One region of the Bradyrhizobium sp. USDA 3311 genome, then DNA from elsewhere that is predicted to be linked to it. Evidence: riboswitches for the same ligand, from Rfam matches in the RefSeq annotation. Region 1 holds a riboswitch; the other holds the start of a gene.
The links. A riboswitch is a leader RNA that binds a small molecule or an ion and turns the genes downstream of it on or off. The one in region 1 is predicted to bind cobalamin.
Positions count from the first base shown of each region.

Region 1 (5,793 bases):
CCGCTGCCCGCGATTTCCTCGGCGCTCACGCCGAGCAGACTCGCCGCGATCGCCGCCGAGGTCGTGGTGTTGCCGATGCCCATCTCGCCGAAGATCAGAAGATCGGGCTGGCTGGCTGCCGCGCGCGCAACCGCACGCTCGCCGGCCTCGAAGGCGAAGGCCAGCTCTGCGAGCGTGAGCGCAGCCTCGACGCTGAAATCGCGCGTGCCGCTGCGCGGCTTGTCGGTGACGACTCCCGGCATCGCCTCCTGCGCCAGCGTGCCGGCGTCAACGACTTCCAGGTGCGAACCCACCTCACGCGCCAGCACCGAGATCGCGGCGCCGCCCGAGGCGAAGTTCGCCATCATCGCGATGGTCACGGCTTGCGGATAGGCCGACACGCCTTGCGCAACGATGCCGTGGTCACCCGCGAAGATGATGATCGGCACGCGTGCCGCGCGTGGCTGCTCGGTCGCTTGCAGGCCCGCGAGCTCGATCGCGAGTTGCTCGAGCCGGCCGAGCGCGCCGGTCGGCTTCGTCAGTTGCGCCTGCCGCACGATCGCCGCGTCGCGATGGACCGCGGAGATTTCGGGGCACTTATGGTAGACCCATTCGGGGAGCATGCTGCCTCGCTTACGGCCTGCGCTTGAGGATGTAGCAGTCCATGATCCAGCCGTGCCGCTCGCGCGCCTCCTGCCGCAGCGCGGCGATGCGCGGGCCCACCTCGGCCAGCGCGCCGGACATGATGATCTGATCGGGCATGCCGAGATAGGCACCCCACCAGATCTGGAGCCCGGCCGGATCGAGCGACTGAAACGCCGTGCCACCATCGAGCATCACGACCACGGTGTCTGCGCTTACCGGCCAGCCGCCTTCACGCAAGCGGCGGCCTGTCGTGACCAGAAAGGGCTCGCCGATGTCGTTCAGCGGCAGCGCATGCGCCGCGCACAACGCCTGGATCGACGTGATACCGGGGATGACCTCGATTGTCGGCAAGGGATCGAGCCGGCGCGCAATGCGCAGCGAGGAATCGTAGAGCGAAGGATCGCCCCAGATCAGCAGCGCGACCCTGCCGTTACCTCCGAGATGGCTTGTGATGGTCTGCGACCATTTCGCGGCGACCGCATCGTGCCAATCGTCCACGCCCTTGCGGTAGTCCGCCTCGCCAGCGTCGCGCACGGGAAGATCGAACTCGGCGATACGCGTGTTGTCGCTGGTCAGCACATCCGCGCAGATCGTCCGCCTGAGATCGGCGAGATCGGACTTTGCGCTCCCCTTGCGCGGGATCAGGACGAGATCGGCCGCGTTGATGGCGCGGGTCGCGGCGTGCGTGAGCTGCTCGGGATCGCCGCAACCGATGCCTATCAGGGAGAGCGTGAGCATCATATTCGCGAAGGGCGGCCATGACGGCCGCCCTTTCGCTTGTCTCTTAGGCCGCGTTGTGCAGGCGCGGGGTGACGAGGCCGGGCGCGGTGACGCCGCGTAGCGACTTCGCCAGCGCCAGCACGGCGAGATCGGCCAGCGGCTCGATCACGATGACGAGCGCATAGGAGGCCGCGAAGGTCGCGATGTTGACGAGGTTGGTCATAGCAAAACCGGAGCCATAGAGCGCCCAGAACGCCACCCAGCCGATGACGCCGGCCTGATAGGTCGTCGAAAGCGCCAGCGCCTGGCGATACCTGAGATCGACATAGGCGGTGTTGCGGGCAATGATCCGCGTGGCGATCGCCTGGATCGCGAACAGCGGCACCAGCAGCGTGGTGACGTTCATGCCGTATTGCGGCAGGTCGGCCGGCTCGAAGAAGACGCCCTGGAACAGCAGGCCGAGCGCGAGGCCGAAGGCCGCGGGCGCAGCACCGAACAGCAGGAACAAGGTCGAGCCGAGGATGAAGTGCACCTCGGACACGCCGACCGGGAAGTGCGGCAGGATCTCGAAGAAGGTGAAGACGAGGCCGGTGGTGGCGAGGGTCCGCGCCGCGAACGACGTGATGCCCTGTTCGCGCACGGTCTCGACCGCGAGCTTGAGCGCAACGCCGCCTGCGGCGATGCCGGTTGCGTAACTCAACACGAGCTTGGCGCCCGTCACGATCCCGGGTTCGATATGCATGGCTCAGTCCTTTCCTGCCGTCACACCCGACGGCCTTGGCCTCAAAACATGCACGGCCGGTCTCCTGGCTCGCGGTTCACTGGGGTTCTCCGGCCTTCCCGGACCTAGCGATCCAGTGGCGGTTCGGAGCCCCTCACCGCTTACAGTCGCGGGGGCGGCTGAGGTTTTGGGCGCCGCAATTGGGTCCGCCCATCCCCATTCCCGATTATGCTCCGGCGCTTTGCGCCACCTCGAGCACCATGCTTGTCCTGTGTGCCCCTTTCGCGCAGCCTGCGTCAAGGGCCGAACGGCGGCGGTGGCCGTCATGACGGGTATTCTCCCGCCAGTGCGCCGAACAGGATCACGGCGGCCGTCGAGGCAGCCCCGCCCCGCGCAAGCTGCTCGGCAAGCTCGGCAATCGTGGTGCGGACCAGCCGCTCGTCGGGGCGGCCGAGGGATTCGGCGAACAGCGCCGGGGTGGTCGGCGCGAGGCCGTGCGCGATCAATTTTGCGGCAAGCGCCGGAAAGGTGCGGCGGCCCATATAGACCACGGTGGTCGCCTCCGGATCGGCCAGCGCCGCCCAGTTCAGGTTTTGCGGCAGCTCGCCGGTGACGTCGGCTCCGGTCACGAACTGCACCCGGCGCGAGGTGTGGCGCCGCGTCAGGGGCATGCCGGCTTGCGCAGCGGCCACGCAGGCCGAGGTGACGCCGGGAACGATCTCGTAGCCGATGCCGGCCGCGCGCAGCGTTTCGAGCTCCTCCTCGAGCCGTCCGAAGATGCCGGCGTCGCCCGACTTCAACCGCACCACGCGCGCGCCAGTCGCGGCATAATCGACCAGCAGGCGGTTGACGTGATGCTGCTTGGTCGAGGGCCGCCCGGCCCGTTTCCCGACCGCAACGAGATTGGCGCCGGGACGGGCGAGATCGAGAATCGCGCCGGACGCGAGGTCGTCATAAAGCACGACATCGGCCTCGCGCAGCCGCGCGGCACCCTTGAGCGTGAGAAGCTCGGGGTCGCCGGGACCGGCGGAGATGAAGGAGACAAAACCGCTCACCGGTCCTCCGCGATCAGATGGAAGAACGTGCCGGTGGCATTGCCTCGGCGCGAACCGGTCTCGGCGATGACCGCACCGGTCGCGTCGTGCACGACCGCGAGCGGCGTGTCGGGCTGGGCGGCAATCGTCGAATAGTGGAATTCGTGGCCGCGCAGGCGCGCGCCGGGGCGATGTCCCGGCATCGGTGCGGCGAGTTCGGCGAGACGATAGCCCAGATGCATGCGGCGTTTGGCAAAGCTCGTCTCCAGGCCGAGCAGGCCCGCCATCTCATGGCGGACACCGTCGGCGTCGGTCAAAGCGGTTCCGAGCACCATATAGCCTCCGCATTCACCATGCACCGGTCGTGTCTCGGCGAAGGCGCGCAAGCCGCTGCGAAAGCGCGCGTTGGCCGCGATCTTCCCGGCATGAAGCTCGGGATAGCCGCCGGGCAGCCAGCAGACATCGGCGCTTGCGTCGGGCGCCTCATCGGCAAGCGGCGAGAAGGTCGAGATGTCGGCTCCCGCCGCGCGCCAGGCTTCCAGCATATGCGGATAGACGAAGGAGAATGCCGCATCGCGGGCAAGCGCAATGCGCTGCCCGGGCGGCGTCACGTTCAACCCATTCGCAGCCGGTTGCGGCGCCCAGGCGGCCGCCGATTGCAGCACCGCATCGAGATCGACATGCTCGGCGACGAAACGCGCGGCCTCGTCGATCAGTTTTCCGATCTCCGCCTGCTCCTCGGCCTGCACCAGGCCGAGATGCCGCTTCGGCAGGCTGATCTCGGCATGGCGCGGCAGCGCGCCGAACACGGCAATGCCGGCGTTGTTAAGCGCGCGCCGCACGAGGTCTTCATGGCGCGGGCTGGCGACGCGATTGAGCACGACGCCGGCAAGGCGCACGCCCGGGCGGTAGTCGCGAAGGCCCGCAGCGATCGCCGCCGCCGTCTGCGCCTGTCCCGAGGGATCTATCACCAGCAGCACCGGCCAACCCAGCATCTCCGCAATGTCGGCGGTGGCGCCTGTGCCGGAGACGCCACGCGCGGCGACGCCGTCGAACAGACCCATCGAGCCCTCGGCAAGCACGACATCGGCGTCGGCGCCGCGGCCGACGAGATGCGCGATTCCCCCGCGATCCATCGCCCAGCTATCGACGTTGACGGAGGCGCGGCCCGTCGCAGCGGCATGGAAGGCGGGGTCGATATAGTCGGGCCCGCTCTTGAAACACTGCACGCTCAGTCCGCGATTGCGCCAGGCGCGCGCGAGCGCCAGCGTCAGCGTCGTCTTGCCGACACCGGAGGCAGGCGCGGAGATGACGAGCCCTGCCGGCATCAGGAGGCCTCCGGAAAGCGCGGCTCGGCGCCGACCGGCCGATAGCGGCGGTCGTAGTCGGCGGCATAGAGGCGGCTCTCGTCGAAATCCGCGGCGCCAAGCGTCTTGCCGACGAGAATGAGCGCGGTGCGTTCCATCTCGGTGCCGACGGCGGCATCAAGCGTCGCAAGCGTGGCGCGGACGATGCGCTGGTCCGGCCAGCTCGCGCGCCAGACGATGGCGACCGGGCAATCCGCGCCGTAGTGAGGCAGCAGCTCCGCAATCACCTGGTCGAGCAGATGGATCGACAGATGGATGGCGAGTGTCGCACCGGTCGCAGCGAAGGCGGCGAGCCTCTCCCTTTCGGGCATCGCACTGGCGCGGCCCGGCGTGCGCGTCAGCACCACGGTCTGAGCGAGCCCCGGCAAAGTCAGCTCCACCTCGAGTGCCGCGGCGGCGGCCGAGAAAGACGGAACGCCGGGCGTCACGGTGAAGGGAATGCCGAGTGCGCGCAGGCGGCGGAGCTGCTCGCCCATCGCCGACCAGATCGAGAGATCTCCGGAATGCAGGCGCGCGACGTCCTTGCCGTCCGCATGCGCGGCGGCGATCTCGGCGATGATCTCGTCAAGCGACAACGGCGCGGTGTTGACGATCCGCGCGCCCGGCGGACAATGCGCCAGCACGCCCTCAGGCACCAGCGAGCCGGCATAGAGGCAGACCGGACAGGCGGCGATCAGGTTGCGTCCGCGCAACGTCAGCAGATCGGGAGCGCCCGGCCCGGCGCCGATGAAATGCACCGTCATGCGCCGTCTCCTTCCGCGATCGCGGCCGTCGCGGTGCGATCCTGCGAGACCACCCGCGCCGCAATCAATCGGGCGCGAGGGCCGGCCGCGGCGAGCGCCGCGGCCTCGGCGACCGATCCGGTCCCGAACTTTTCCGCGATGAGCCTGGACTGCGTCGGCGTGTCGATGCCGGCCAGCACCTCGGGCGATACCGCCTTGATCGGCACACCGCATTCGCGCGCGAGCTGCTGCAGCGCTTCTGCATCGGCCTTGTCGCTGACGGTCGCCACCGCCGCAAGGCCTTCAGCGCCGCCCGCCGCCAGCAGCGCCTCACGCAACGAGGCCAGCGTGACATCCTGCCTGAATCCGAGCCCGGCGACCTTCATCGGACCGCACTCCACTGCACCACGGGACGCGCCGCCTCCCAGGACCGGTAGCGGCCGAGCGGGCCGGCATGGGCGATCTCGACCCGCATCAACTCGCCGCCGTGGCGCTGGTGCAGTTCGCCAAGCAGCGCTTCCGTCTCCAGCGTCACGGCATGTGCAACGAGCCGTGTGCCTGCCCCGATGCGCGACCGAATGGCATCGAACATTGCGCTATCGAGA
Region 1 is NZ_JBSSFI010000001.1:7,468,027-7,473,819, forward strand. It holds gene cobT (nicotinate-nucleotide--dimethylbenzimidazole phosphoribosyltransferase) at 1-602, opposite strand, end outside; gene cobF (precorrin-6A synthase (deacetylating)) at 613-1,362, opposite strand; gene ACVWW6_RS35830 (energy-coupling factor ABC transporter permease) at 1,409-2,086, opposite strand; cobalamin riboswitch at 2,124-2,338, opposite strand; gene cobA (uroporphyrinogen-III C-methyltransferase) at 2,389-3,120, opposite strand; gene ACVWW6_RS35840 (cobyrinate a,c-diamide synthase) at 3,117-4,427, opposite strand; gene cobM (precorrin-4 C(11)-methyltransferase) at 4,427-5,209, opposite strand; gene ACVWW6_RS35850 (cobalamin biosynthesis protein) at 5,206-5,574, opposite strand; gene cbiE (precorrin-6y C5,15-methyltransferase (decarboxylating) subunit CbiE) at 5,571-5,793, opposite strand, start outside.

Region 2 (5,793 bases), 1.6 Mb from region 1:
GACGCAGCGTGAGGTTCAAGCGATTTCTTACGGTGTGCGTGTCTCGGTATCCTTCGAGGCTCGCCGGTCTCTCTCAGTCGGCGCGCACTGCACCCTGACGACCTGAGGAGGAGATCCCCATCGCTCGAAGATGCAGGAGAAAGCCGGACCTCGGAACGCTGTTTCTCACGCGCTTGAACAAAAGCGCCTGTGAATTTTCGGCGTTCGAGCGCAAGTCAGTCGTGGAGGAGCGACCTTGCTACGCTTCGTGCCAACCTGCATCGGCAGACAGAAGGCTGCCGACGGTTTCGACGACGGTGATGACAGTTCGTCGTAAAATTCTTGTCGCGAAAAGACCGATGTAGAAATATGGTCTCGCTTCCTCTGACCGGTTTGGACAAAGGCGCCAAGGAGTTCAGCTCACCCCTCGCTGCGTAAATGAGTCGGAATCTCGTTGCGCAAACCCTGCAAAACCTGGAGCTCTCTTTCGTACAGCCAGCCGGATGGTCGTTGATACCGATCACATTATGGCTTTTCGCTCCTCCGAGCTCCACATAATCGTACGTGGTGCTGCCGCACCGTTCGTATAATCGGACCGGATTGTTCATGACCCAGGCTGCCCGATGGGCGGCCGCTCTTTCGTGGTACTGACCGCATATTGACGCGCCACGCGGACCAACTGCCGCTTTTCTTGAGAAGCAAGCATCATCGATCGTCGACGCTCGATCGGGCCGTGCTCTATGCTCGCCCAGCAGATCAGCTGATCCGACCGGGCCCTCGTACAAAATGGCCGGCTTCATCGGGCGACGGCAGGACATTGCCCTCCTTGAACGTGAATTTGAAGTTCACCGTGTATCGTTGATCATCCGTACGGGCGGCGTCCCATCGGCAAATCAACCCATATCGAACAGGCCTCGCTGGGGCAGCCCGTCATCTGCCGCCCGTAGCCCACCAGGCGGCGAACGATAGCTCCGTTCTTTTGTGCGACGAGTGCCTGACCGTCCTTCTTGTAGGCCCTGGAACGAGTGACTTCAACATCGTGAGCGGCGCCACGGCACGACCGTGTCGTTCGTGAACGCTGTCGTTGTCAAAATCGAGCCCGCGAACGGGTCAGGGAAATAGGTTCTGCGCGCGCTCCGATCACGGGCCGAAGGCTCGCGACTGTTGCGAAGGCGTAAACACCGCGACTTTGGAGCGCATATGTTTTGCAGTTGCACTGAGGCGCTCGGCGCCCAAAGAGCTGCGGCGCGATCCTGCTCTGCGCGACTATTTACCGAGGCCCGTCGCGCCCGTCTAACTCTTCCCATTCCTTTGGCTCTATGCGATCGAACCAGGAGCCGGGAGGGAACGCCGCGATACGCTTGGCAAAGAAGGATTGCGGCTCCCAATCGTATCCTTCGCTCTTCTCGAAAATGATGACCCCGTTGTGAGTAAAAAAGCGGGGCCCGGGGATATTACAGTTCACCAAAAGCAGAACGCGCCACAGACCCCCTTTCTCGGTCGGCTTATCATTCGGCTTCGGCAAGTAGTCCACTCCAACAGGTTCGACGATAGTGCAGCGGCCTTGCCGCAGAAGATTGCCGAGCGGACCTCGCGTGGTCGTGACAAAGTTGAAGTTGGCCAGGTCATGCAGAAAGCGATGATTTGCGTCCCTTTCGCCATCCGCGACTTCACTGGCGATCAACGAGAGCGCCAGGGCGCGCCAGCCCAATTCCATCGGCTTTGCATAGGTCGACGCAAGTTGAATCGTTCCGTCGAATGCGATCTTCCAGGTGATAACGTACTGTTCGTCTGATTTATTGTCCCGGTGCCTGGTCCAGGAAACGAAAACATATTCATCTCGGTCAAATCCTTCAGCAACGCCCCACGTTCGAGGGACGAACTGTGCGACCTTCGAGACGTTGGAGAGAATGTGTTCTATCGTCTCACCGTTTTGCGCTCGCCACGTGGACTTGACTCTTTCGACGAGGGCGCTTTCGTTGGCACGAACACTGTTGCTCGTCGCAGCCAGTCCGACCAGGCAGATCAGCGATGGACCAAGACAAAACCATAGCGCGCGTCTTCCAGACATTTTCTTCACAACCGTCGGCCTATCTGGTTTTTCATCAACACGTCTTTCAAAGCGGGCAACCTTCAACCTGTTATGCGCGAGCGCAATAAGTTAGCGTCGACGCGACGGGGCGACCGATGGTGTCCCGCGCGAGCAGGCGCTCCCCTCTATGTCACGCGCCGCTAACTTCAGTCGCCAGCGACAGCCCGGATTTGCTGTGCTGGACATGCCCAGCAGGAGGGCCTGGGCATGCCGATGACTTGCATTCTTCGTGCCAGGTAACAGACGGAAATTCTTACCGGTTTTGTGTCTTCTTTGTCGACTTTCCGACTTGCACACGTTTCGATCGTTCCATTCAGCCTATCCATCGCGGCTTACCCATCCTCGTCCCGCACCGGGTATTCGACGGCGCAGGGGAACGCTTCGGTGCCAAGTTCCTGATGAGAATTCGGAGCACGTTTGCCGCCATTGAACCGTTTGGTTCGGTTGCAGGAATGTGGGCTTTCGATCTCTGCCATGCCTTTGGGCGCTTGTGGCCACGGGGCCGCGGCGCGTTTGGCGCTCCTTTCGCGATATGCGGCGGCTCCGGAAGTCGAGAGCAGCCTCAGTCAGCTGCGGTTTGCACTCGATGGCCAACGACGCCAAGCCGATCTTTACGCCGAGCATTTGGAGTCTGGCTCGCACCGCAAATCAACATGCTCGCCGGTATGTTGCTGACTTTCGCCAGGTGTCTTAGGCCTATTCAATACGGATCCTGTTGGTCGAGAAGGCGGTTGGATGGCGGACGTGCTCGATGAACCGCTGGGAAGCCGGGACTCGCATCAAATGCGTTCTGCTCGAGGCAGCAGTCCCGACCGCGCAAGCCGCATTTGCCCCTTCCACCGATCTGGCGTGCGGCCCCACGCGCACGCAGCTCCGATGGTCATTCCGACATCGCTGATTGGAGAGCGCTTCTACATCGTGGTCAACGAAAGAGATGCACGTCATTCCCGTAGCAGATGTCGCAGCGTTAGCTTGAGATATAATCTGAGAGGTTGACGGAAGAGTTCTCTTGCCGATAATCCAACTCGTCGAGGTTCTCCGGTTTGCATTTGATCCGGAGCTAAGAGGGAAGCCGGTGAAAATGCCGGCGCTGCCCCCGCAACTGTGAGCGGCGAGCCGCTGTCCAACGATGTCACTGAAGCCTGCGCGGCTTCGGGAAGGCCGGACAGCAGCGATGACCCGCGAGCCAGGAGACCTGCCCCGACATCTATTCGTCCGCGGGCGGGGTGTCCCGGTGGTGCGCTAAGCAGCCGTCGCACGCGCGACTTCCCCTGCCTGCGTCCGCCATGGCCTTTGCCCCCAACATGGGGTTAACGCTATGTCTCTTCTCTCCCTTCCGGTTGCCACGCTCGGAACGCCACGCATGGGTCCAAGGCGCGAGCTCAAACGCGCTCTCGAAAGCTATTGGGCCGGAAAAAGCAGCGAACAGCAGTTGCTCGAGGACGCAGCTGGCCTGCGTGCCGCGAACTGGGCTCGTCAGAATTCTATCGGCGTCACGGTGATTCCATCGAACGATTTCTCGCTGTATGACCAGGTGCTCGACACAAGTGTCATGGTTGGCGCCATCCCGGGCATCTACGCCTCGAAAGCCGAGTCCGTTTCGCTCAAGACGTACTTCGCCATGGCCCGCGGTTCACAATGCGACGACCAGGATGCGAGTTGCGGTCACGGACCGCGCGGATTTGGCGCACCCGCGCAGGAGATGACCAAGTGGTTCGACACCAACTACCACTACATGGTCCCCGAGTTTCACGGGGGACAGACTTTCAGACTGTGCTCTCGCAAGCCGATCGAGGAGTATGAGGAAGCTAAGGCCCTTGGCTTCCAGACCCGCCCTGTCCTGATCGGGCCGGTCACATTCCTAAAGCTCGGCAAGAGTGCCGATCCTGCGTTCCAGCCACTCTCGCTACTGGACGATCTGATACCGGTCTATATCGAGGTCCTGCAGGAATTGGCCAAACGCGGGGCAAAGTGGGTTCAGTTCGACGAGCCCTGCCTGGTTCTTGATCTGGGCGAGGTGGCGCGAAAATCCTTGCTACATGCTTATAACCGGCTCGCGAAGGAGGGGCCGGCCATCAAGATCATGGTTGCCAGCTATTTCGGCGACCTAGGCGACAATCTGGACACCGCCTTGAGCCTTCCAGTTGCCGGACTGCACCTCGATCTGGTTCGAGCGCCAGAGTTATTGGATCAGATCATCGCTGGCGGCCGAAGTGATCTTGTCATGTCTCTCGGTGTCATCGACGGCCGGAATGTATGGCGGTCGAATTTGTCGTCGCTCCGGCAGCGGCTGGAACCCGCGATTGCGAAGCTTGGCAAGGATCGTGTACAGATCGCCCCATCCTGTTCGCTGCTTCATGTGCCGGTCGATGTTGAACTCGAGACCGGACTCGCTTCCGACGTCAAGCGTTGGCTTGCTTTCTCGGTTCAGAAGATGCGTGAGCTTGCAACCCTGGCGCGGGCACTCGCAGGCGACCAGAATGCTGCGCTAGCTCTTGCCGAGTCGGAATGTGCCGCGACTGTCCGCCGGACTTCCCCGAAAATCCGTGATGCCAATGTCGCTGTCCGGATGAGAGCGATCGACCAGACCATGCGCCGGCGCGCCAGCCCATTTGCCCGTCGTGCCGAGATCCAAAGCAATCGTTTCGGACTACCGGCTTTCCCTACCACGACGATCGGATCGTTTCCGCAGAGCACAGAGGTCCGGAATGCCCGTGCAGCGCATGCACGAGGCGCGATGAGCGACGAGCAATACGACCGGTTCCTCAAGGAGGAGACTGCGCGCGCCGTACGTTGGCAGGAGGATATCGGTCTTGACGTCCTCGTGCATGGCGAATTTGAGCGCAATGACATGGTGCAGTACTTCGGCGAGCACCTCGCCGGCTTCGCATTTACCACGAACGGATGGGTGCAATCCTACGGCTCGCGCTGCGTCAGGCCACCGATCCTGTTTGGCGATGTCTTGCGGTCGAAGCCGATCACCGTGGAGTGGTGGCGCTACGCGCAATCACTAACCAGGAAGCCGATGAAGGCGATGTTGACCGGACCGGTGACGATCTTGAACTGGTCCTTTGTTCGCGATGATATTCCCAGAAGCGAGATCTGCCGCCAGATTGCGCTCGCGATCCGAGACGAAGTCCGCGATCTCGAGAACGCTGGTGCGACCATGATCCAGATCGACGAAGCTGCACTCCGCGAAGGATTGCCGTTGCGTCGATCGGAGTGGACGGCTTATCTCGACTGGGCCGTGGATTGCTTCCGCATCTGCTCATCTGGCGTCGCCGATCAAACGCAAATTCATACGCATATGTGCTACTCGGAGTTCAACGACATCATGAGTGCGATCGCTGCAATGGACGCGGATGTCATCTCGATCGAGACGTCGCGCTCGAAAATGGAACTACTCGACGCGTTCAGGAACTACGAATATCCAAATCAGATCGGGCCAGGCGTGTACGACATCCACTCTCAACGTGTTCCCGAGACGGGCGAAATGAAGGAGCTGATGGCATTGGCTCGGGCACGGCTGCGGGATTCGCAGCTCTGGGTCAATCCGGACTGCGGCCTGAAGACGCGCAAATGGGAGGAGGTTCGGCCGGCGCTAGCGAACATGGTCGCTGCCGCCCGCGAATTGCGCGCTGCATCCGATCCGCTAGGCCGTTGATCGCGGGCCTGGGCCTTTTCTCGACAAAGCTGATCCGCTTGTGGTCATTTGCGCTCTC
Region 2 is NZ_JBSSFI010000001.1:9,103,279-9,109,071, reverse strand. It holds gene ACVWW6_RS43330 (nodulate formation efficiency C protein) at 1,250-2,116, opposite strand; cobalamin riboswitch at 3,086-3,288, shown strand; gene metE (5-methyltetrahydropteroyltriglutamate--homocysteine S-methyltransferase) at 3,390-5,735, shown strand.
Region 2: it holds a riboswitch for cobalamin, as region 1 does, so the genes downstream of both, metE (5-methyltetrahydropteroyltriglutamate--homocysteine S-methyltransferase) here and ACVWW6_RS35830 (energy-coupling factor ABC transporter permease) in region 1, are expected to answer to the same signal.